3 regions of the Marinobacterium aestuarii genome follow, and region 3 is predicted to be linked to each of the others. Evidence: predicted binding sites of a transcription regulator. Region 3 holds the regulator's gene; each other region holds the start of a gene.
The links. Region 3 encodes FNR, which switches genes on or off when oxygen is low (the NO sensors DNR and NnrR bind a similar motif). Its sites were predicted from a motif close to TTGATNTANATCAA; they were not measured.
Positions count from the first base shown of each region.

Region 1: kdgD (5-dehydro-4-deoxyglucarate dehydratase) is a predicted target of FNR. The motif match lies at 3,052-3,065, and genes of this name have one in related genera.
Region 2: A8C75_RS17600 (cytochrome ubiquinol oxidase subunit I) is a predicted target of FNR. The motif match lies at 3,593-3,606, and genes of this name have one in related genera.

Region 1 is NZ_CP015839.1:4,341,293-4,348,064, reverse strand. It holds gene A8C75_RS19015 (tripartite tricarboxylate transporter permease) at 1-1,096, shown strand, start outside; gene garD (galactarate dehydratase) at 1,160-2,737, shown strand; gene kdgD (5-dehydro-4-deoxyglucarate dehydratase) at 3,070-3,981, shown strand; gene A8C75_RS19000 (enolase C-terminal domain-like protein) at 4,057-5,382, shown strand; gene A8C75_RS18995 (FadR/GntR family transcriptional regulator) at 5,442-6,206, shown strand; gene A8C75_RS18990 (aldehyde dehydrogenase (NADP(+))) at 6,343-6,772, shown strand, end outside.
Region 2 is NZ_CP015839.1:4,036,631-4,043,402, reverse strand. It holds gene A8C75_RS17615 (GntR family transcriptional regulator) at 1-395, opposite strand, end outside; gene A8C75_RS17610 (hypothetical protein) at 685-864, opposite strand; gene cydB (cytochrome d ubiquinol oxidase subunit II) at 989-1,984, opposite strand; gene A8C75_RS17600 (cytochrome ubiquinol oxidase subunit I) at 1,984-3,390, opposite strand; gene A8C75_RS17595 (sensor histidine kinase) at 3,686-5,575, shown strand; gene A8C75_RS17590 (sigma-54-dependent transcriptional regulator) at 5,572-6,772, shown strand, end outside.
Region 3 is NZ_CP015839.1:2,993,681-3,000,452, forward strand. It holds gene A8C75_RS13125 (heavy metal translocating P-type ATPase) at 1-791, shown strand, start outside; gene ccoS (cbb3-type cytochrome oxidase assembly protein CcoS) at 880-1,131, shown strand; gene A8C75_RS13135 (sulfite exporter TauE/SafE family protein) at 1,124-1,786, shown strand; gene fnr (fumarate/nitrate reduction transcriptional regulator Fnr) at 1,921-2,676, shown strand; gene A8C75_RS13145 (adenine phosphoribosyltransferase) at 2,744-3,286, shown strand; gene rdgC (recombination-associated protein RdgC) at 3,403-4,338, shown strand; gene queE (7-carboxy-7-deazaguanine synthase) at 4,431-5,063, shown strand; gene A8C75_RS13160 (cation diffusion facilitator family transporter) at 5,448-6,602, shown strand; gene A8C75_RS13165 (YigZ family protein) at 6,595-6,772, shown strand, end outside.

The sequences.
Region 1 (6,772 bases), 1.3 Mb from region 3:
GTTCCTGATTATCTTCTTTGCGCTGACGGTGATTGCGTCGCTCTCCAAGAACATGCTGATCGGCATCTTCAGCGGCCTGATCGGCGTATTTCTCAGTCTGATCGGTACCTACGATGTGGGTGTCGGTGGCAATGGCGAATACCGCCTGATGGCCGACTTCATGGTGCCTTACCTGGAAGAGGGCTTTGCGCTGTTGCCGGTGCTGATCGGCCTGTTTGGTCTGGCGACCATCTTTCAGGAGGCCGAGAAGGGCATCAAGGAAGAGCACGGCGCGAATCGCATTCAGCTGGAAAATGGCACGCCCTTCAAACTCGATGTGTTTCGTGGCCAGTGGGTCAATTTGCTCCGTTCGTCGTCCATCGGCACCTTTGTCGGCATGCTGCCGGGTATCGGTGGCAGTGCGGCTTCGGTGCTGGCCTATACGCAGCAGAAAAACTTCTCCAAGGATCCGTCGAAAATGGGCAAGGGCGCCCCCGAGGGGCTGATCGCGTCCGAGTCGTCCAACAACGCCCTGACCGGCGGTGCCCTGATACCGCTGCTGTCCCTGGGCATTCCCGGCGACAGTACTACGGCGGTGCTGATCGGAGCATTCACCCTGCAGGGGCTGCAGGTCGGGCCTTTGTTCATCGCTGAAAACCTGGATACCTGGTATTCGATGATGATCGGTCTGGTGTTTGCCAACCTGGTGATGTTCGGGGTCATGTTCTTTGCCATCAAGCATATTGCCAAGGTCGTGATGGTGCCCAAGTACATCCTCTATCCGATCATCATCATGATGTGTGTGGTCGGCGCCTATGCGATCAACTACGGCATCATGTTCGATGTCTGGACGCTGCTGATCTTCGGCCTGGTGGGCTTTGTGGCGCAGAAAATCGGTATCGAGGTCGCACCGCTGGTCATCGGTTTTATCCTGGGCGGCTCGGCCGAGGTGTACTTCGTCAAGAGTCTGGAGTCCTTCGGCACCCTGAGTATCTTCTTTACCAAGAGTCCGATCGCGATTGTGCTCTGGTTGATGATTCTGGCTTCAGTGCTGTTTTCTGTCTTTCTGGCGCTCAAGGCGCGGCGCGACAACAAGGCCCGGCTTGCTGAAGTCTGATTTTTCCTCTGGCCTGGCGGGGCGCAACGCCCCGGCAGGCACTTCGATCTGTTTGAGGGTGCCATGAATACACCAAACGAAACCGCTATCACCATTCGCATGCACGAGGCCGACAATGTGGTCATCGTTGCCAATGCCGGTGGTCTGAAAGCCGGAACCTTGCTGGATGAGGGTACGCGGCTGCTGGACGATGTACCCCTGGGTCACAAGGTGGCGCTGTGTGATATCGCGGCCGAAAGCACCGTTGTGCGTTACGGCGAAGTGATTGGCTATGCGCTGGAGCCTATAGCCCGCGGCCGCTGGATCAACGAAAGCATGGTGCGCATGCCGGATGCACGCCTGCTGAGCGAGCTGTCCACCGAGGTGCGGCCGGCGCCTGAGCTGCCGCCATTGCAGGGCTATAGCTTTGAGGGCTATCGCAATGCCGATGGCACCGTTGGCACCAAGAACGTGCTGGCACTCTCGACCAGCGTGCAGTGCGTGGCCGGTGTTACCGATCACGTGGTGCGCCGGATCAAGCAGGAGCTGCTGCCGCGTTACCCCAATGTTGACGATGTTGTGGCCCTGAATCACAGCTACGGCTGCGGCGTGGCGATCAATGCCCCGGCGGCCATAGTGCCGATTCGCACGCTGCAGAATATAGCCCGCAACCCCAATTTCGGCGGTGAAGTGATGGTGATTGGCCTGGGCTGCGAGAAGCTGCTGCCCACACGCTTGATCCCGGAGGAGCAGGTGTTGCGCCTGGCTGAAAACGCCGCCGAGGCCACCGAAATCCGACCGTCGCCGATCCTGAGTCTGCAGGACGAGGCCTTTAACGGCTTTGGCGAGATGGTGGACGGTATTCTGCAACTGGCTGAATACCATCTGGAAAAACTTAATAGGCGCACCCGCGAAACCTGCCCGGCCTCGGAGCTGGTAGTGGGCATGCAGTGCGGCGGCAGTGATGCCTTCTCCGGCGTTACCGCCAATCCGGCGCTGGGCTTTGCCGCCGATCTGATCGTGCGGGCCGGCGGTACCGTGATGTTCTCCGAGGTCACCGAGGTGCGCGATGCGATTCATCTGCTGACCTCCCGCGCCAAGAGCCCGGAGGTGGCCCAGGCGCTGATTGACCAGATGGACTGGTATGACAACTACCTGAGCCTGGGGCAGGTGGATCGCAGTGCCAATACGACGCCTGGCAACAAGAAGGGCGGCTTGAGCAATATCGTCGAGAAGGCGCTGGGTTCCATTATCAAGTCGGGTACCAGCGCTATTGTCGATGTGGTGGAGCCGGGTGAGCGGGTCCGCAAGCGCGGCCTGAATTTCGCCGCGACCCCGGCCAGCGACTTTATCTGCGGCACGCTGCAGCTGGCCGCCGGGATGAACCTGCAGGTCTTCACCACCGGGCGGGGCACCCCCTATGGCCTGTCGATGGCGCCGGTCATCAAGGTCTCTACCAACAAGACCCTGAGCCGCCGCTGGCACGACCTGATTGACCTTGATGCCGGACGTATCGCCACCGGGGAGGCCACCATCGAGGATGTGGGCTGGGAGCTGTTCCACCTGATCCTGGAGGTGGCCAGCGGCCGTCAATTGGTTGCAGCCGACCGCCTGGGGCTGCACAACGATCTGGTGCTGTTTAACCCTGCCCCTGTGACCTGAGGCCGGCACCTTGCCTTTCGAGGCTGTTGTACGCAGGCCTTGAGTGCCGTGGCGCGTGGGCTGTAGATGCTCTGCTGTCCGGCTTTTCCTGCGGTTTTCAATGCTCGGTATTTTGTACGCGAATCAGTCGATTTAAGGCTTGCGCCTTTAAAAGTATGATGTATGATGAATGACGATTAAGGCGCGCTTTGGCGGCCTTGTGGCTTAACCGGGTGCTGGCCACGACTCCCGCCGCTGCAGCCTGCAGTTCGGGGGCAGGTTGCTCTGCCCTGGTTTGGATGACTTTGCTGAAGGCCCTGCTGCGGCTTTAATGAATGATGAGGATCAACACAATGGCGTTATCTGTAGAACGTATCCGTCAGTCCCTGAGCGATGGTCTGCTCTCCTTCCCGATTACTGATCTGGATGCCAACGGCAAGTTTGATGCTGCAACATACCGTGAACGTATCGAATGGTTCGTGCAGCAGGGTGTATCCAGTGTCTTTGTCGCCGGTGGTACCGGGGAGTTCTTTTCGCTGTCCATGGATGAGTACAAAAACATCTGCCAGATAGCGGTTGATACAGTGGCGGGTCGTGTTCCCGTGATCGCCAGTGCCGGCAAGAGCATTCCGGAAGCACAGGCCTACTGCAAGGCGGCTGAAGCAGCCGGTATCGACGGCATTCTGCTGATGCCCCCGTACCTGACCGAATGCCCGGCGGATGGTGTGGTTGAATACGCCAAGACCGTGATCAACAGCACCAAGCTGCAGGTGGTTTACTACAACCGCGGCAATGGCGTGCTGGATGCCGAAAGCGTCAAGCTGCTGGCCGGGGCCTGTCCGAACCTGGTAGGCCTCAAAGACGGTGTCGGTGATATAGCCGCACTGAATGACACCATCAAGACCGTGGGCGACCGCCTGGTGTACATCGGTGGTGTACCGACCGCCGAAATTTTTGCCGAAGCCTACCTGTCGATCGGTGTAAACACCTATTCGTCGGCGGTGTTCAACTTTATGCCCGAGATGACCATGAAGTTCTACAACGCCCTGCGTGGCGGTGATCAGGCTACGGTCACGGCCATCATCAAGAATTTCTTTATTCCGTTCTGCCGTCTGCGTGATCGCAAGAAAGGCTATGCCGTCAGCCTGATCAAGGCCGGTGCCGACATCGTTGGGCGTCCTGCCGGCGATGTGCGCGCACCGCTGACCATGCCGAGCGCGGCGGAGAAGGAAGAGTTGGCCGCTCTTATCAGCGCCTGCCGCTAAACCCAGGCACCCCGGAGGCTGGGTGACAGCGTAAATGCTGTTATCTGGCCGCTGGTTTACGAATGAGGAGACACTATGTTCACCACCATTAAAAAAATGACCGTGGTGCCGGTCGCCGGTTACGACGGCTTTCTGCTGAATCTCAGTGGTGGTCATGCGCCCTGGTTTATCCGCAGCGTGGTGATTCTGGAAGATACCGCGGGCCGTATCGGTCTGGGCGAAGTGCCGGCCACCCAGGGTATCCTGAATACGCTGGAAAAATGCCGCGAGCTGGTGGAAGGCCAGAGCGTGGGTCATTACAAGGCCATTATCAGTCGTGTGCGCCAGGCCACCTCGGGTCAGGCGGAAGATGTACGCGGCAACCAGACCTTCGACCTGCGCACCGCCGTGCATGTGATCACCGGTATTGAATCGGCATTGCTGGATCTGGCCGGCCAGGCGATGGATCTGCCCGTAGCGGATCTGCTGGGGCAGTTTGGCAAGCAGCGAGATGAAGTTGAAGTGCTGGGCTACCTGTTTTTGCTGGGCGATCCGAAGAAGACGGATTTACCCTACCCAGTCTGCGACAAGCCGCAGGACGACTGGGATCGGGTGCGTACCCAGGAGGCGCTGACGCCCGAGGCTGTTGCCAGCCTGGCCAAGGCGGCTTACGCCCGTTACGGCTTTCGTGACTTCAAACTCAAGGGCGGGGTGCTGGATGGCCGGCAGGAGGCCGAGTGCATCGCGGCCCTGTACGATGTTTTCCCCGACGCACGCCTGACGCTGGACCCTAACGGTGCCTGGACGCTGAAACAGGCGGTCGAATACCTGACGCCCATCAAGCACATGCTCAGCTACGCCGAAGATCCCTGCGGTCAGGAAGGCGCCTGGTCGGGCCGTGAAATCATGTCGGAATTCAAGCGCCAGACGGGCCTGAAGACCGCCACCAACATGATTGCCACCGACTGGCAGCAGCTGCGCAATGCCGTGCGTCTGGACTCTGTTGATATTCCGCTGGCGGACTGCCATTTCTGGACCATGCAGGGCGCCGTCGCCGTGGGCGAGCTGTGCCACGAGTGGGGTCTGACCTGGGGTTCGCACAGCAACAACCATTTCGATATTTCCCTGGCCATGATGACCCATGTTGCCGCGGCCTGCCCGGGTGAGATCACCGCGATCGATAGCCACTGGATCTGGCAGGACGGACAGCGCATAACCCGCGAGCCGCTGCAGATTCGCGACGGCAAGCTGCGGGTGCCGCAAAAGCCGGGTTTGGGGATCGAGCTGGACAGAGCCAAGCTGGAAGAGGCACACAGGCTCTATAAAAGCCTCGACGTCGGTCAGCGCGACGATGCCATGGCCATGCAATACCTGATTCCTGGCTGGCAATTCGATGCCAAGAAACCGTCGCTTGTCCGTTAGCGGATGAATCGGGGATAATAAGGCGATACTTCTTTCCTTGAATGACACCGGATATAGCTATGACCATGCAAAAGCCAGCAGGCGGCAGTGACACTTTTCAGATTGAACCCGTGCGTCAGCGTGGCAGTCTGTCGAGCCACGTGGCCGAACAGCTGGAAAAAATGGTCACCCAGGGGCACATCGATATCGGCCAGAAACTGCCGACCGAAGGTAATCTCTGTGAAATGTTCGGTGTCAGTCGTACCGTTATTCGTGAAGCTATCACGCAGCTGAAGTCACTCGGTCTCGTCGAGACCAAGAGGGGCGTAGGCACCACCGTCGTGCGTAATGTGTTGGCGGAGACTTTTTACGCCCACACCATCAATCCAACCGCGATCGAGGATATCCTGCATATCCTGGAACTGCGTCTGGTAGTGGAAGCCGCAGCGGCGGAATTCGCCGCCCTGCGGCGTGATGACGACGATATGGTACGGCTGGAAAACAGCCTGAACGCCTTTCACGAGGCACGTGCCCAGCACAAGCAGGCGCGAAAAGAAGATTATGAGTTTCACCTCAGTATCGCCATTGCCAGTAAAAACCCGTTTATTCAGAGTTTTTACGAGCAGTTCAACAAGAACATTATCCCCAGAACAAAAATCATTAACGCCAATATCGACCCTGTAGCTTCAGATACTTATCTGAGGCGGGTGGAAGATGAGCACGTGGAAATATTCGAGGCCATAAAGGCTCAGAATGGCGAGGCGGCGCGTGCGGCAATGCATCAGCATTTATTCCGCGCATTTCATTTGTACGAGAAGTACAAAAAAAACCAGTCGTTCGACTGAATATTTAAAGTTTCGGCGGGGTGGAAAACACCCTGCAGTAATGCCTGCTGCCATCTTTTACCGGCGATTTAATTGCTTGCTGGGGTGTATCCGTGCATCCGCGGGGGCGCCCATCGACAATCTCAAGGGGATAATTATGCAGATTAAAGGTGAAATGCTGATCGGAGCCCGTGCTGTACGCGGCCAGGGTCGTGTGATCCGGGGTATCAACCCGGCGACCGGTGAGGCGCTGGAGCCGGCCTTTGCCGGCGGCGCTCAGGCTGACGTCGACCAGGCCTGCGCGCTGGCGGCTGAGGCGTTCGATAGCTTCCGTGAAACCGGGCTTGAGGCACGTGCTGCTTTCCTCGAAACCATTGCCGAAAACATACTGGCGCTGGGCGACGATCTGATTGTGCGTGCCATGGCCGAATCCGGCCTGCCGCGGGCTCGGCTTGAAGGTGAGCGTGGTCGTACTATGGGTCAGCTGCGGCTGTTTGCCGCCGTTGTGCGCTCCGGCAACTGGCTGGATGTTCGCCTTGATCCTGCCATGCCTGAACGTGCGCCCTTGCCCCGTGCCGACCTGCGTC
Region 2 (6,772 bases), 1.0 Mb from region 3:
CCTGCGCTGTACAGAGACTCCAGGCGGATCTGCATCTGTGCCAGCTTTTTCAGTTCGCTGTCGCTGGCGCGGCTTGCCGCCAGTTCCGCTGCCATGCGCTCAAGCCCGCCGATCAGCTCGAACAGCTCGGCAAATTCTTCAGGTGTCAGTACCGCCACGCGGGCGCCACGGTTGGGCTCAATCGAGACCAGGCCTTCGGAGTGCAATACCTTGAGGGCTTCGCGCAGCGGGGTGCGGGAGATTTCCAGCTGTTCACAAAGGGCGCTTTCGTCGATACGTTCGCCTTCGGGCAACTCGCCTTCGATAATCATCGAACGCAGATGATCGGAAATTTCCTCATGCAGCGAGCGTCGTTTCATCGACGTTTTCTTGCGGGGCAGGTTGCTCGTGGTCATGTCAGCCGTCTCTTGTTTTGGCCTGTGGCCTGCCAGGGGCCGCAGTATCGGGCAGCGCAGTTTACGCTGTCAGCCAGTATCAGGAATACATAATTATAACGACTTCGCTGCCGGAAAGCAGTGTGAACAGGGGATCTTGCCGCAGGAAGTTCAGGCGCAGGTGTGGCCAAACGGTGGCGAGAGAGCATGGGGCCTGGCTGCCTTCGGCTTTTGTGCACTATGGCATGGATGCAGGAGCTAGGGCGAAGCAGGATACCCGAGTAGATCAGTGTTAAGTCCGACCGGCTGCTTAGCCCAGAGTTGCGAAGGCAAACTTGAGGGCGCCGGTGGTCACCAGCAGCAGCGCCAGGCCTGCGCCGTAGCACAGGGCAAAACCACGCCAGCCTGACGCTGGCTGTTGGCCGTGGGTCGGCTGCGGATCCGGGGTATTGCTTGCAGTGTTCGTTGAGGTGTTAGCAGGGATGCTCATGGGTGATGGACCTTTTTTGCTGTCTATTCCAAAACTGTTTGTTTAAAAAAACCGTCAGCCCAGGCGTAATGGCGCTGACGGGTGCTTAACAAAGACAAGCCAGGGTGCAAACCGTGAATACGGCTTAATAGCCTTCCTCGAAATCCTCTACCTTGCCGCTGAAAATGCGGTAGCCCCAGAAGGTATAGGCGCAGATCAGGGGTACGAAGATCAGTACGCCCGGCAGCAGGAACTCGAGGCTGGATACCGGCGCCTGGGCCTGCATAAAGGTCAGCTGGCGTGGCACCAGGTAGGGGAATAGCCCCACCACAAGCCCGGCAAATCCCAGTACGAACAGGGCGACCGCGAGAAAGAAGGGTCGCTGCTCATGCTGCGTATCCCCCAGGTCATGGAACAGCAACCAGCCGGCACCCAGGCTCAGCAGTGACAGCGGGCTGAGCAGCAGCAGGTGGTAACCATCGAACCAGCGGGCGCGGATTTCAGGCGCTTCCACCAGGGTCCAGAGGCTGACCAGTGCCATGGCAACCAGTACGGCGACCACCAGACGACGGCCGAGGCGCGCTGCTCTGTCGCGTATCTCGCCGCGACTTTTCATCGCCAGGTAGCAGCTGGCCAGCAGGGCGTAGCCGGCCATGACCGAAAAGGCGGTGAGCACCGCGAAGGGAGACAGCCAGTTCAGGCTCGAGCTGTCGATGGCATTGGCATCCACGCCCTGTACCAGCGCGCCCAGCATCAGGCCCTGACAAAAGGCCGCCACGGTGGAGCCAATGGCAAACGCCTTGTCCCACCAGGGCTTGGAGCGGTGCGCCTTGAAACGGTACTCAAAGGCCACACCGCGAAAGATCAGCGCGATCAGCATGATCATGATGGGCACATAGAGGGTCGAGAGTATGGTGGCGTAGGCCAGCGGAAAGGCGGCGAACAGTATGACGCCGCCGAACACCAGCCAGGTTTCGTTACCGTCCCAGACGTGGGAGATGGAGCGCATCATGTGATCGCGCTGGGACTCGTCATCAAACCAGGGGTACAGGATACCCAACCCGAGGTCGAAGCCATCCAGCACCACGTACATGAGGATGGCAAAGCCCAGCAGCAGGAAGTAGAAAAAAGCCAGTTCCATCAGTGCACCTTCTCGTGAGCATCAAGCTGTTTGACCCAGGCCAGGGCATAGCCCGGGGCATGAGTGCCAATCAGCTGTTCCGGCAGGGAGGCGAAGTCCGGCGGCCCCTTGCGGATCAGCTTGCGCATGAAATACAGGTATACGCCCAGCAGCAGGGTATAGGTGATCACAAACAGGCTGAGGGAAAACAGTACCCGTTCCGCCGGCAGTGGCGACACTACCTCCATGGTGCGCACCAGGCCATGCACCAGCCAGGGCTGACGACCGACCTCCACCACATACCAGCCGGCGAGGGTTGCCAGCACACCGGCGGGTGTCAGCAGGATGCAGGTCCGCAGCAGCAGCGGCGAGCTGTAGAGACGATCCCCGCGACGCAGCCAGAGGCCGTAGAGTGCCACGGCGATCATCAGCACACCCAGGCCCACCATGATGCGGAAGCTGAAGAACACCACGGCCACGGGCGGGCGATCTTCCGGCGGCACGGATTTGAGTCCCTGCAATTCGCCGTCCAGTTCGTGGGTCAGGATCAGGCTGGCAAGCTTGGGTATGGCGATCTCAAAGTGGTTCTCTTCGTCTGTCTTGCTGGGCAGGGCAAACAGCAGCAAGGGTGCGCCGGTTTCGGTTGCGGGCCAGATACCTTCCATCGCCGCCAGCTTGATGGGCTGGTGCTCTTTCACATTCAGGCCGTGCATGTCGCCGACGAAGGCCTGCAGCGGGGTCAGTACCAGGGCGAACCAGAGCGCCATGGAAAAGCCCTTGCGGGCCATGGGCTGGTACTGGCGCTTCAGCAGATAGAAGGCGCTAACGCCGGCCACCACAAAGGTGCCGGTGATCAGGGCGGCCAGCAGCATATGGGTCAAACGGTAGGGCATGGAGGGGTTGAAGATCACCTCCGTCCAGTTGGCGGCATGAAAGACGCCATCGACGATTTCATAGCCCGCCGGGGTCTGCATCCAGGAGTTGGCGGCGATAATCCAGAAGGCCGAAATCCAGGTGCCCAGTGCCACCACGCAGGTGGCAAAGAAATGCAGCTTTTCGCTGACCCGCTGCCAGCCGAACAGCATGACGCCCAGAAAACCGGCTTCAAGGAAGAAGGCGGTCAGTACTTCGTAGGCCATCAGCGGGCCCAGCACCGGGCCGACAATACGGGAGAACTCGGAGAAGTTGGTACCGAACTCGTAGGACAGCACTATCCCCGAGACCACGCCCATGCCAAAGGTAATGGCAAAGGGCTTGATCCAGAACTTGGCCAGCTGCAGATACACCGGATTGCGGGTTTTCAGCCAGAGCCCTTCCCAGATGGCGATAAAGGTCGCCAGACCAATGGTCACGGACGGGAACAGGATGTGAAAGCTGATGGTGAACGCGAACTGCAGCCGCGACAGCAGGGCGGCATCAAGCTCCATGGCTGCGCCCCGCACGCGTGCGCAGATGCTGCATGACGGCCGGCGCACAGGCGATGCCGAGGACGGCGGCGAACATCAGAAACTCGGACATCAGGGCGGGCAGGTTCATGGGTGTATCTCCGTCAGTGAGGGGTGGTCGCTATTATTCCTATGGGTGTGTCTATGCAGGAGGCGTGCCAACACCTAAATGGCTGAAAATGCCTTGATTTCGGTCAATCGAGGGGCGAATATTGCCCGCAAGTGTAAACCTTGTAGACAGTATGTGTCCTTTACCTGTAAACGGTGTTGACGGTTGATGAGCTGGGTAATCGCGTTTGAACTGATGATGCTGGTCACCAGCGGCTGCGCCCTGGTGGTATCGGGCTGGCTGCTGCTGCAGGCCCGTAAAAGGCGCAGCCTGCAGGCGCTGGCGGGCTTTGGTCTGATGATGGCGCTCTGGTGCGGGGGTCATATCGCCATCCAGCAGGGCTGGCATGATGCCGGGGTGCTGCTGATCTTGGCCAACCCGCTGATGCCGACCTTCTTTCTGCACTTTGCGCTGCGTTTCGTGCGCCCGGAAAGGCCCCGGGTGCCGGCCTGGCTGCTCTGGCTGAGTCGCCATATAGTCGCTATTTATGCCACCAGTGTGGCGGTCATACTGCTCAGCTGGGATGGCCCCGGCGGCACAGTGGTGGCGCTCGGGCCTTTCGTCGATTTCTTCGTATTCCGCGGGCTGGGCTGGTTCAATATCGCCTATACGGTGGTGGTGGGGATACTGGCACATCTGGTGCTGGTGTGGGGCCTGAGCGTACACCAGGGCAACCTGCGCCGCTCCATAGTGGCGATGTTTGCCGCCGGCGCCTGGGGCCTGCTGCTGGCCACCAGTTTTATCTTTCCCTCCCTTGGGTTCGACTGGTACCCCTATCCCATGCTGCTGCTGCCCAGCTACGTGGTGCTGCTGGTCTATGGCGTGGTGCGCTATCAGATTCTGGAAGCCAATGACTTCGCCAAACGCACCTTGCTCTGGCTGGTGCTGATGGCGGTGCTGCTGGTACTGATGGCGCTGCTGGGTGTGCTGGCGCGGCACTTTGGTCTGGTGCAGCTTGCCGCCGTACCCCTGTGGCAGTTGTGGATCTGCGCCTTGCTGGCGGTGGCCGTGGCGCTCTTGCTGCGAGGCCCGTTGACAACCCTGTCGGGGCTGCTGATTTACCCCGGCATGCGGCTGGATGAAGCCCTGCTGGAGCGCTGGCTGAGCCGGCTCAAGGCCGAGGATAGCTGGCAGGGGCTGCAGGCCCGTGCCGCTGAGCTGATTTCGGCCCAGGTACGCCAGCCGGTGCATATCCAGCTACAGCACGAGGGGACAGGCGCACCGCTGCGCTGCGAAGGTGAGCTGAGTATTCTGTGTCAGCATCAGGCGCGGGGCTGGCGTTTTCGTCTGCAGGGCTGGGAGGATCTCAAGCCCGGCTTGCGCCTGACCGGCGAGGTATTCGGTTCTCTGTTGTCGACCAGCTGCGGCCTGCTGGAGCGCTCCTTGCAGCTGGCGGAGGCTGAGCGCCGCCGCCTGGCCAGCGAACACCTGGTGGAGCTGGGCAGTCTGTCGGCGGTCATGGCCCACGAACTGCGCAACCCCCTGAATGTGATCTCCATGGCCACGGCGGACTTGCCGGCGGAGCGGCGCAGTCTTATTCAGACTCAACTTGCGCGCGCCGATCGCCAGATCTCGGATCTGCTGCTCTATTCCGGCCGGCTGGAGCTGCACCGCCAACCGGTACAGTTGCAGGCGCTGCTGGACAGCCTGGCGCCGCTGTTCGACTGGCAGCAGACCCGCTTTGAAAGCGAGATACCGCCGGGGCTGATGCTGTCCGCCGACCCCCATCGCCTGCAGCAGGTCTTCACCAACCTGATCGAAAATGCCCTGAGCTTTGTGCGCAATCAGCCCGGCAGTCTTATCAGGGTCGAGTACGATGCCGATGGCGGTTATGTGCGTATTCACAACAATGGCCCGGCGATTGACGCTAGTCTTCATGCGACCCTGTTCCATCCCTTTGTCAGTCGGCGTGCCGGTGGCAGCGGTCTGGGGCTGGCCATAGTGCGCAGGATCATGGATACGCACGGCGGTCATGTGGCACTGCGGGATGACCTGGGCTGGCCGGTAACCTTTGAGCTGGCCTTTGAGCCGAACCCAATACAGGATCTGACATCATGAGCAAGCCCCGTATCCTGCTGATAGACGATGAGCCGGCTTTTCGCTCACTGTGCGAGCAGTGGCTGAGCAACAGCGGCTACGAGGTGCGCGGCGGCGCCAGCCTGGAGGATGCGCGGCTGCAGCTGCAGTCGTTTGATCCGGATCTGCTGCTGCTGGATCTGTCGCTGCCACCGCAGTTTGATCCGGCCCATACCCTGGCGGCCTTGCCGGAGTTTGCCGACCGGCCTGTGATCATCATGACCGGCCATGCCGACCGAACCCTGGCGCTGGAGGCCATTCAGCAGGGTGCCTGGGATTTTCTCGCCAAGCCGCTGGATCCGGACATGCTGGCGGTGGTGGTCAAACGAGCGGTGACCAAGCACCAGCTCAGCCGCGAACTGCAGCAGCTCAAGCAGGCGCCGCGCGAAGCCACGCCGCTGGCCCGGTTGATTGGCAGCTCGGCGTCCATGGCGGCGATACGGGTGCTGGTGGAACGCATCGCCCCCACCGATGCCAGGGTGCTGGTCACCGGGCCCTCAGGTACTGGCAAGGAGGTCATCTCCCGTGCGCTGCATGATCTGAGCCTGCGGGCGAGCGCTCCATTTATCTCGGTACACTGCGGTGCCATTCCGGCGGACCTGCTCGAAAGCGAACTGTTCGGCCATGTGCGCGGTGCCTTTACCGGGGCGGACCGGGATCGCGATGGCCTGCTGAAGCTGGCCGATGGCGGCACCCTGTTTCTGGATGAAATCGGCGAAATGCCGCTGCCCATGCAGGTGAAGCTGTTGCGGGTACTGCAGGAGGGGACCTTCTATCCGGTGGGCGGGCGCAGCCAGCAGCAGATTAATGTGCGGGTGATCTCGGCCACCAATGCCAACCTGCCCGAGCGGGTATTGAAGGGGGATTTTCGCGAGGATCTTTACTACCGCATCAAGGGCGTCACCATCGAAACGCGGCCTCTGGGGGAGCGCGCCGAGGATGTGCCCCTGCTGGTGCGTCATTTCCTGCAGCAGCAGGCCAGTGACTCAGGCGCCACGGCGCTGTTGCTTGATCCCGCCGTGCTCGACTGGCTTATCCACAGGCCCTGGCCCGGTAATGTGCGGGAACTGCGCAATACACTGGAGAGCATCTGTGCCCTGAGCCGTGGTGGGCGGGTTACGCTGGAGGATGTTGCCCTGCTGCACCCGGGCGTACAGCAAGTGGGAGCTGCGCAGCCGG
Region 3 (6,772 bases):
TTGCCAAGGCCTTCCACCCCTTTATCGACAAGCCCGCCGAGACGCTGGAGTCCCACCTTGGGCTGGGGCTCGAGGGCAGGGTCGATGGCACGCCTTATCGCATCGGCACGGCGGATTTTGCCGCGGCGCTCTGCCCGCACGCACCCAGGCCCACGCTGCCCGACAACCAGAGCCAATGGCTGCTGCTGTGCAGCACCGAAGGTCCCCTGGCCTGGTTTGGGCTCGATGACCAGCTCAGACCCCAGGCGCTTGAATGCATCCGCTCGCTACAGGCACTGGGCCTGCAAGTTGAGATGCTCTCCGGCGACAGCTCGCCTGCGGTGCAGCACGTCAGCCAGAGTCTTGGCATCGACCGCGTTCATGGCGGCATGTCGCCGGAAAACAAGCTAGCCCACATAAACGCCCTGCAGCGCGATGGCGCCCAGGTGGTCATGGTCGGCGATGGTATCAACGATATTCCGGTACTGGCCGGCGCCCAGACATCCATTGCCATGGGCTCCGCCACTGACCTGGCCAAGACCTGCGCCGATGCGGTACTGATGTCCGGCGACCTCAACCGCCTGGTGGATGGCATTTTGCTGGCACGCAAGACCCGCAGTATTATTCGCCAGAATCTCGGCTGGGCCCTGCTGTACAATCTGCTGGCGCTGCCACTCGCCGCCAGCGGCTTAGTCGCACCCTATATGGCCGCCATCGGCATGTCCGCCAGTTCACTGGTGGTGGTAGGCAATGCCCTGCGACTTTCAAGGCGCGTACGCAGACCAAACACCAAGCTGAAAGCTGAAAGCTGAAAGCTGAAAGCTGAAAGTATCAGGAAGGTCAGACGTTAATATGAGCCCATTCCAGGCCCGATTTGAAACAGACACCAAAGGCTGATCCATGGACATTCTGTATCTGCTTATTCCCATTGCCATCATCTTTGTCGGCTGCGCCCTCTGGGCCTTTTTCTGGAGCGTCAACAGCGGCCAGTACGATGATATGGAGTCCCCCGCCCACAGCATCCTGTTTGATGATGACGACAACCTGATCCCCGACGACGCCAAACAGGATCGCCTCCGCCCGGTCAGGCCTGCCCAAACGCCAGCCCAAACCGCCGCGCTCAAGCAGTCCAGGGCCGATACGGATGACTGAAGGCCTGTCGATTGGCACCGCAATTGTCCTTGGCCTGCTGGGCGGCGCCCATTGCATCGGCATGTGCGGTGGCATAGCGGCGACGGTCGGCATGACCCGTCCCGACAGCCGCACGCCCGCTATCATCCTGCTGCTGGGCTACAACGGCGGACGTCTGCTCAGCTACGCCCTGGCCGGCGCCCTTCTGGGCGGCCTTGGTGTTCTGGTGGCCGGCGGCACGGCGACCCTGGTACTGCGCACCCTGGCAGGATTGATGCTGGTGGCCATGGGGCTCTACATAGGCCAGTGGTGGAAAGGCCTGCTGCTATTGGAGCGTGCCGGCAGCGGCCTGTGGCGCTACCTGCGCCCAGTTGCCGCGCGCTTTCTGCCGGCCCGTACGCCGCTGCAAGCACTGGCACTGGGCCTGTTATGGGGCTGGCTACCCTGCGGACTGGTGTACAGCACCCTGATCTGGGCTTCCGCCGCCGGCGACTGGCAGAGCAGCGCCCTGCTGATGGCCAGCTTCGGTCTGGGCACCCTGCCCGCCATGCTCGCCACCGGACTGATGGCCGCCCAGCTGCGTCAGCTGCTGGCACGGCGCCTGACCCAGCAACTGGCAGGCAGCCTGATTATCCTGTTTGGTCTCTTTAGCCTGATAGCGATACTGGCGCCCTGATCCATCGCTTGTGCCCATGACTTCAACCGGCGCGCCAAATGATGGATAATTGCACGCTTAAGTCGTTTAGGCGCCGTCAGCCGCCATGCACCTCAATCCGAGCGCCCTATCAATCCAGGAAACAGGAAGTACCTATGGATGAGCCACGCAAACCGGGGACGCCACGTCCTGCCCAGCAGTCGCACTGCAACAGCTGCAGCCTGAGCACACTCTGCCTGCCGGTCTCACTGGAGCTGACGGATATAGATCGCCTGGACACCATCATCAGCAAAAGCCAGCCGCTGAAAAAAGGCGAGCTGCTGTTCGATCAGGGCCAGGCGTTTGGCTCCATCTTTGCCGTGCGGGCCGGCAGCGTTAAGACCTATTCGGTCACACCGGAGGGCGACGAACAGATCACCGGCTTCTACTTTCCCGGTGAACTGATTGGCCTCAGCGGCATGGACTCGGGCCAGTACCCCAACGCTGCGCGGGTACTTGAAACCACCACCGTATGCAATATTCCCTTCGCCCGCCTGGATGATCTGGCCGGTGAACTGCCGGAGCTGCGGCGCCAGATCATGCGTACCATGAGCCGTGAGATTCGTGACGATCAGCAGATGCTGCTGTTACTGTCGAAAAAAACCGCCGAGCAGCGCCTGGCCACCTTCCTGATCCGGCTGTCGGAACGCTTTCGCATCCGCGGCTATTCCAGAACGCGCTTTCGTCTGTCGATGTCACGCAACGAAATCGCCAACTACCTGGGACTGGCGATCGAAACAGTCAGCCGGCTCTTTACCCGCTTTCAGAAAAGCGGCCTGATACAGGTGGAAGGCAAGGAAATCGACATTACCGATATATCCCAGCTCTACCTGCAGTCCGGCGAGTGCCCAAGCCTGCAGCAGACAACCTGAATCCATTGACACTAATTACACCGACCCCATCACAACCGCAGCCGCGCTGCGCCCAAGGAGTTCTTGCATGCCCTACGATGAGTGCTACGTAAAATCGGTTATCCGCACGGTTGCGGACTGGCCCGAAAAAGGCGTCATGTTTCGCGATATCACACCTATTTTCAAAGATCCCAAAGCCCTGCGCATGGTCACGGATGATTTTATTCAGCGCTATATCGGCACCGACATTACCCATATTGCCAGCATTGACGCCCGCGGCTTTCTGATCAGCTCGATCATGGCCTACCACCTCAATCTGCCCCTGGTGCTGGTGCGCAAGAAAGGCAAACTGCCGGGCAAGACCATACAGGCTGACTACGCGCTGGAATATGGCACCGCCACCGTTGAAATGCAGATCGACGCCGTGGGCCCCGGTGATCGGGTACTGATTTTTGATGACCTTATTGCCACCGGCGGCACCATCCTGGCCGCCAGCACCCTGATCAAGGAACTTGGCGCCAGCGTCTATGAAGCCGCTGCGCTGATTGACCTGCCGGACCTCGAAGGCTCCACCCGCATTCAGGATGCCGGCATTCCGGTACACACGCTGCTGGCCTACGAAGGCCTCTGATCGGCCTGCCACCGAGGCACAGATTTTGCGCGCCTCGGTGACTTGCTTCATTCGCCATGGCAATTACGCCATGAGCCGCTAGAATAGCGCCCCTACTCAGCAGGCAACGATATACCATGTGGTTCAAAAATCTGATCTTTTATCGCTTTAGCGCCGCCTTCGACAAAGACACCGAGACACTGGAAAACGCGCTGGCAGCGACACCCTTTCAGCCCTGCGGCAGCCAGGAACTGAGCCGCTCCGGCTGGATAGCCCCCTGCAAGGCCTTGCCGGACAGCCTGGTCTACAGCTGTGCCGGCTATCACCTGATTTGCACCCAGAAAGAAGAAAAAATCCTGCCCTCGGGGGTCATTCGCCAGTCCCTGGAAGAACGGGTACAGAAGATCGAAAAGGAAGAGGCACGCAAGGTGTATCGTCGCGAGCATACCCAGCTCAAGGACGAAATCATTCTTGACCTGCTGCCCCGTGCCTTCAGCAAGCGCAACCAGACCTATGCACTGATTGCGCCCCAGGCCGGGCTGATTCTGGTCGATGCCTCCAGCCACAAGAACGCCGAAGACCTGCTCAGCCAGTTGCGCACCAGCCTGGGCTCACTGCCGATCATACTGCCAGACGTCAAGCAGTCTCCGGCGGCGGTCATGAGTCACTGGCTGGAACAGCAGGAACCACTGCCAACCTCTCTGCAGCTGCTCGACGAGGCGGAACTGAAGGACAACCTGGTCGAAGGTGGCGTGATCCGCATCAAGGGTCAGGAGCTCACCAGCAGCGAGATCGTGGCGCACCTCGAAGCCGACAAACGCGTTTCCAAGCTGGCGCTGGAGTGGGACGAGAACCTGCGCTTCCTGCTGCACGAAGATCTCAGCGTGCATCGCATCAAGCAAACCGATCAGTTCAAGGAACGCCAGCAGGATGTGGCCGACGACGAACTGGCCCGCTTTGATGCCGATGTGGCGCAGCTGGGGCTCGAACTGACACGCCTGATTCCGGATCTGCTCAACGCCTTTGGTGGCGAAGTTGCAGGCGCATCCCTGGAACCCGCACCAAAAGTGTGACACCGCCACAGGCGGCGGTGAGACGATTCAGTTGAGTGCACACTGAAACCCAGCCGCCCGTTACAACAGCCCTGCAAGGCCCCGGAGACCCCATGTACAGCGTCAAGGAAATGTTCTACACCCTGCAGGGCGAAGGTGCCCAGGCCGGACGCCCGGCGGTGTTCTGCCGTTTTGCCGGCTGCAATCTCTGGTCAGGCCGGGAGCAGGATCGCAGCAGTGCCATCTGTGACTTCTGCGACACCGACTTTGTCGGTACCGACGGCCAAAACGGCGGCAAGTTTGCAACCGCACAAGCCCTGGCAGAGGCCACCCTGGCACTCTGGCCGGATCCTGCCCAGGGCACCCCCTACCTGGTCTGCACCGGGGGTGAACCTGCACTGCAGCTCGATACAGCCCTGATCGAAGCCTTCAAGGCCGTGGGCTTTGAAATTGCCGTTGAAACCAACGGCACCAAACCCCTGCCCGAGGGTATCGACTGGATCTGCCTGAGCCCCAAAGCCAATACCGACCTGGTGTTGAGCGCCGGACAGGAGCTCAAGCTGGTCTACCCGCAACTGCTGGCACCGCCCGAGCGTTTTACCTCACTGGCCTTCGAGCATTTCTACCTGCAGCCACTGGATGGGCCCGATGCCGCCGCCCATCTGCGCCTTTGTGTGCAGTACTGCCTGGATCACCCGCAGTGGAAGCTCAGCCTGCAAACTCACAAAATTCTGGGCATCGACTGAGCGCCGTTGTGAATATCACCCCGCAGCAAAAGCGTCCACAGGCCCGCGGTTACAGGTCTGCGACGTTATACCCACATCTGCTGTGGATAAGGGTGTGGGTGAGCACGAAAATAACCGCCACCCAGCCCATGATAGCGTTGCCTCACACAGATTGTTCATTTTTTAAACATTAGTCGTTGCAGAACAAAATCAATGAGTTGCAACGAAATTTTCAAGAAACTGGTGATGTTTGGCCTATTGGGTGGCGATTTCGTTATGTAAAGTTTCTGAAACAGTGGCACTGCGGGCTTAGCTTCAGGGCCCGGCGCAATTTCCAGTGTGCGGCACTGGCCGGTATTCCGTCGCAACCGTTACTATTAGCGCTCATTACTCAATGGATTCGCAATGTACACAGCCAAGCAACGCCAGCAAGAAGCGCAGAAAGTCACCCTGGTCGGCAGCCTGCTCGACGCCGTTCTCGGTGTCGCCAAAATTCTTGTCGGCATGTTTTCACATTCCCATGCCCTGATTGCCGACGGCGTTCACTCGCTGTCGGATCTGGCCACCGACTTCATGGTCATCCTCATTCTGCGGGTATCACACCAGGAACCGGACGAAGATCACCCCTGGGGCCACGCCCGCTTCGAGACCGCCGGTACTGTTATGCTCGGTGGCCTGCTGATTGCCATCGCCGGCGCCATGGCGTACAACAGCGTCGGGCTTATTTTCAGCGGCGAATCCCTGCTGATTCCCGAGTGGCCCGCGCTGGTGGTGGCAGGGCTGTCTATCGTCAGCAAGGAATGGATCTACCGCTACACCCTGGCCGCAGGCAAGCGGCTCAAGTCGGATCTGATCATCGCCAACGCCTGGCACAGCCGCAGCGATGCCTTTTCATCCATAGTGGTACTGATCGGTATTGCCGGCGCCATGCTCGGCTGGGCCTGGCTCGATGCCCTTACCGCCGTGCTGGTGGCACTGCTGATCGCCAAAATCGGCTGGGATCTGACCTGGAAGAGCATCAAGGAACTGGTCGATACCGCCTTGCCGGAGTCCCAGGTGCGCGAACTGGAACAGGCCGTGCAGAATGTCGACGGCGTGATCAGCGTCCACAGCCTGAAAACCCGCCTGATGGGTGGCCAGAGTCTGCTGGAAATGCATATCCAGGTTGAAAGTCACCTGAGCGCTTCTGAAGGCCACTATATCGGCGACACCGCGGTGCGCATTCTGAAGACCCGCTTTGACGACATCGGCGATGTCATCTTCCATATCGACACCTACAACGATGACCAGCGCCTGTACTGCGACACCCTGCCACTGCGCGCAGAAGTCGAGGACGCCCTCAGAGCCACCCTGAGCGAACTGCATCCAGAGCTGAAATGGGAAAAACTCGTACTCTACTACATCAAGGCCCGCATCGAGCTGGAACTGAGTCTCAACAGCGCCGAGCTCGCCCGCTGCGGACTCTCAGGCAGCGCGGTACAGCAGGCGCTGCGTGACAACCTGCAGCAGTATTACTGGTATGCCAGTCTGACCCTGTGGCTCACACCCAGCGATGCCTGAGACCTACCTGCGCCCGAGTGAGCAGCACGCGGTCAGCATTGAAATCAAGCGCAGCCTGTTTATCTGCCAGGCGGCACCGACCGCCGGTGCCAACGCCGCCAATGACTTCATCAGTGCGGTGCGCAGTCGCTACCCCGATGCCAATCACCACTGCTGGTGCTACGTCGCAG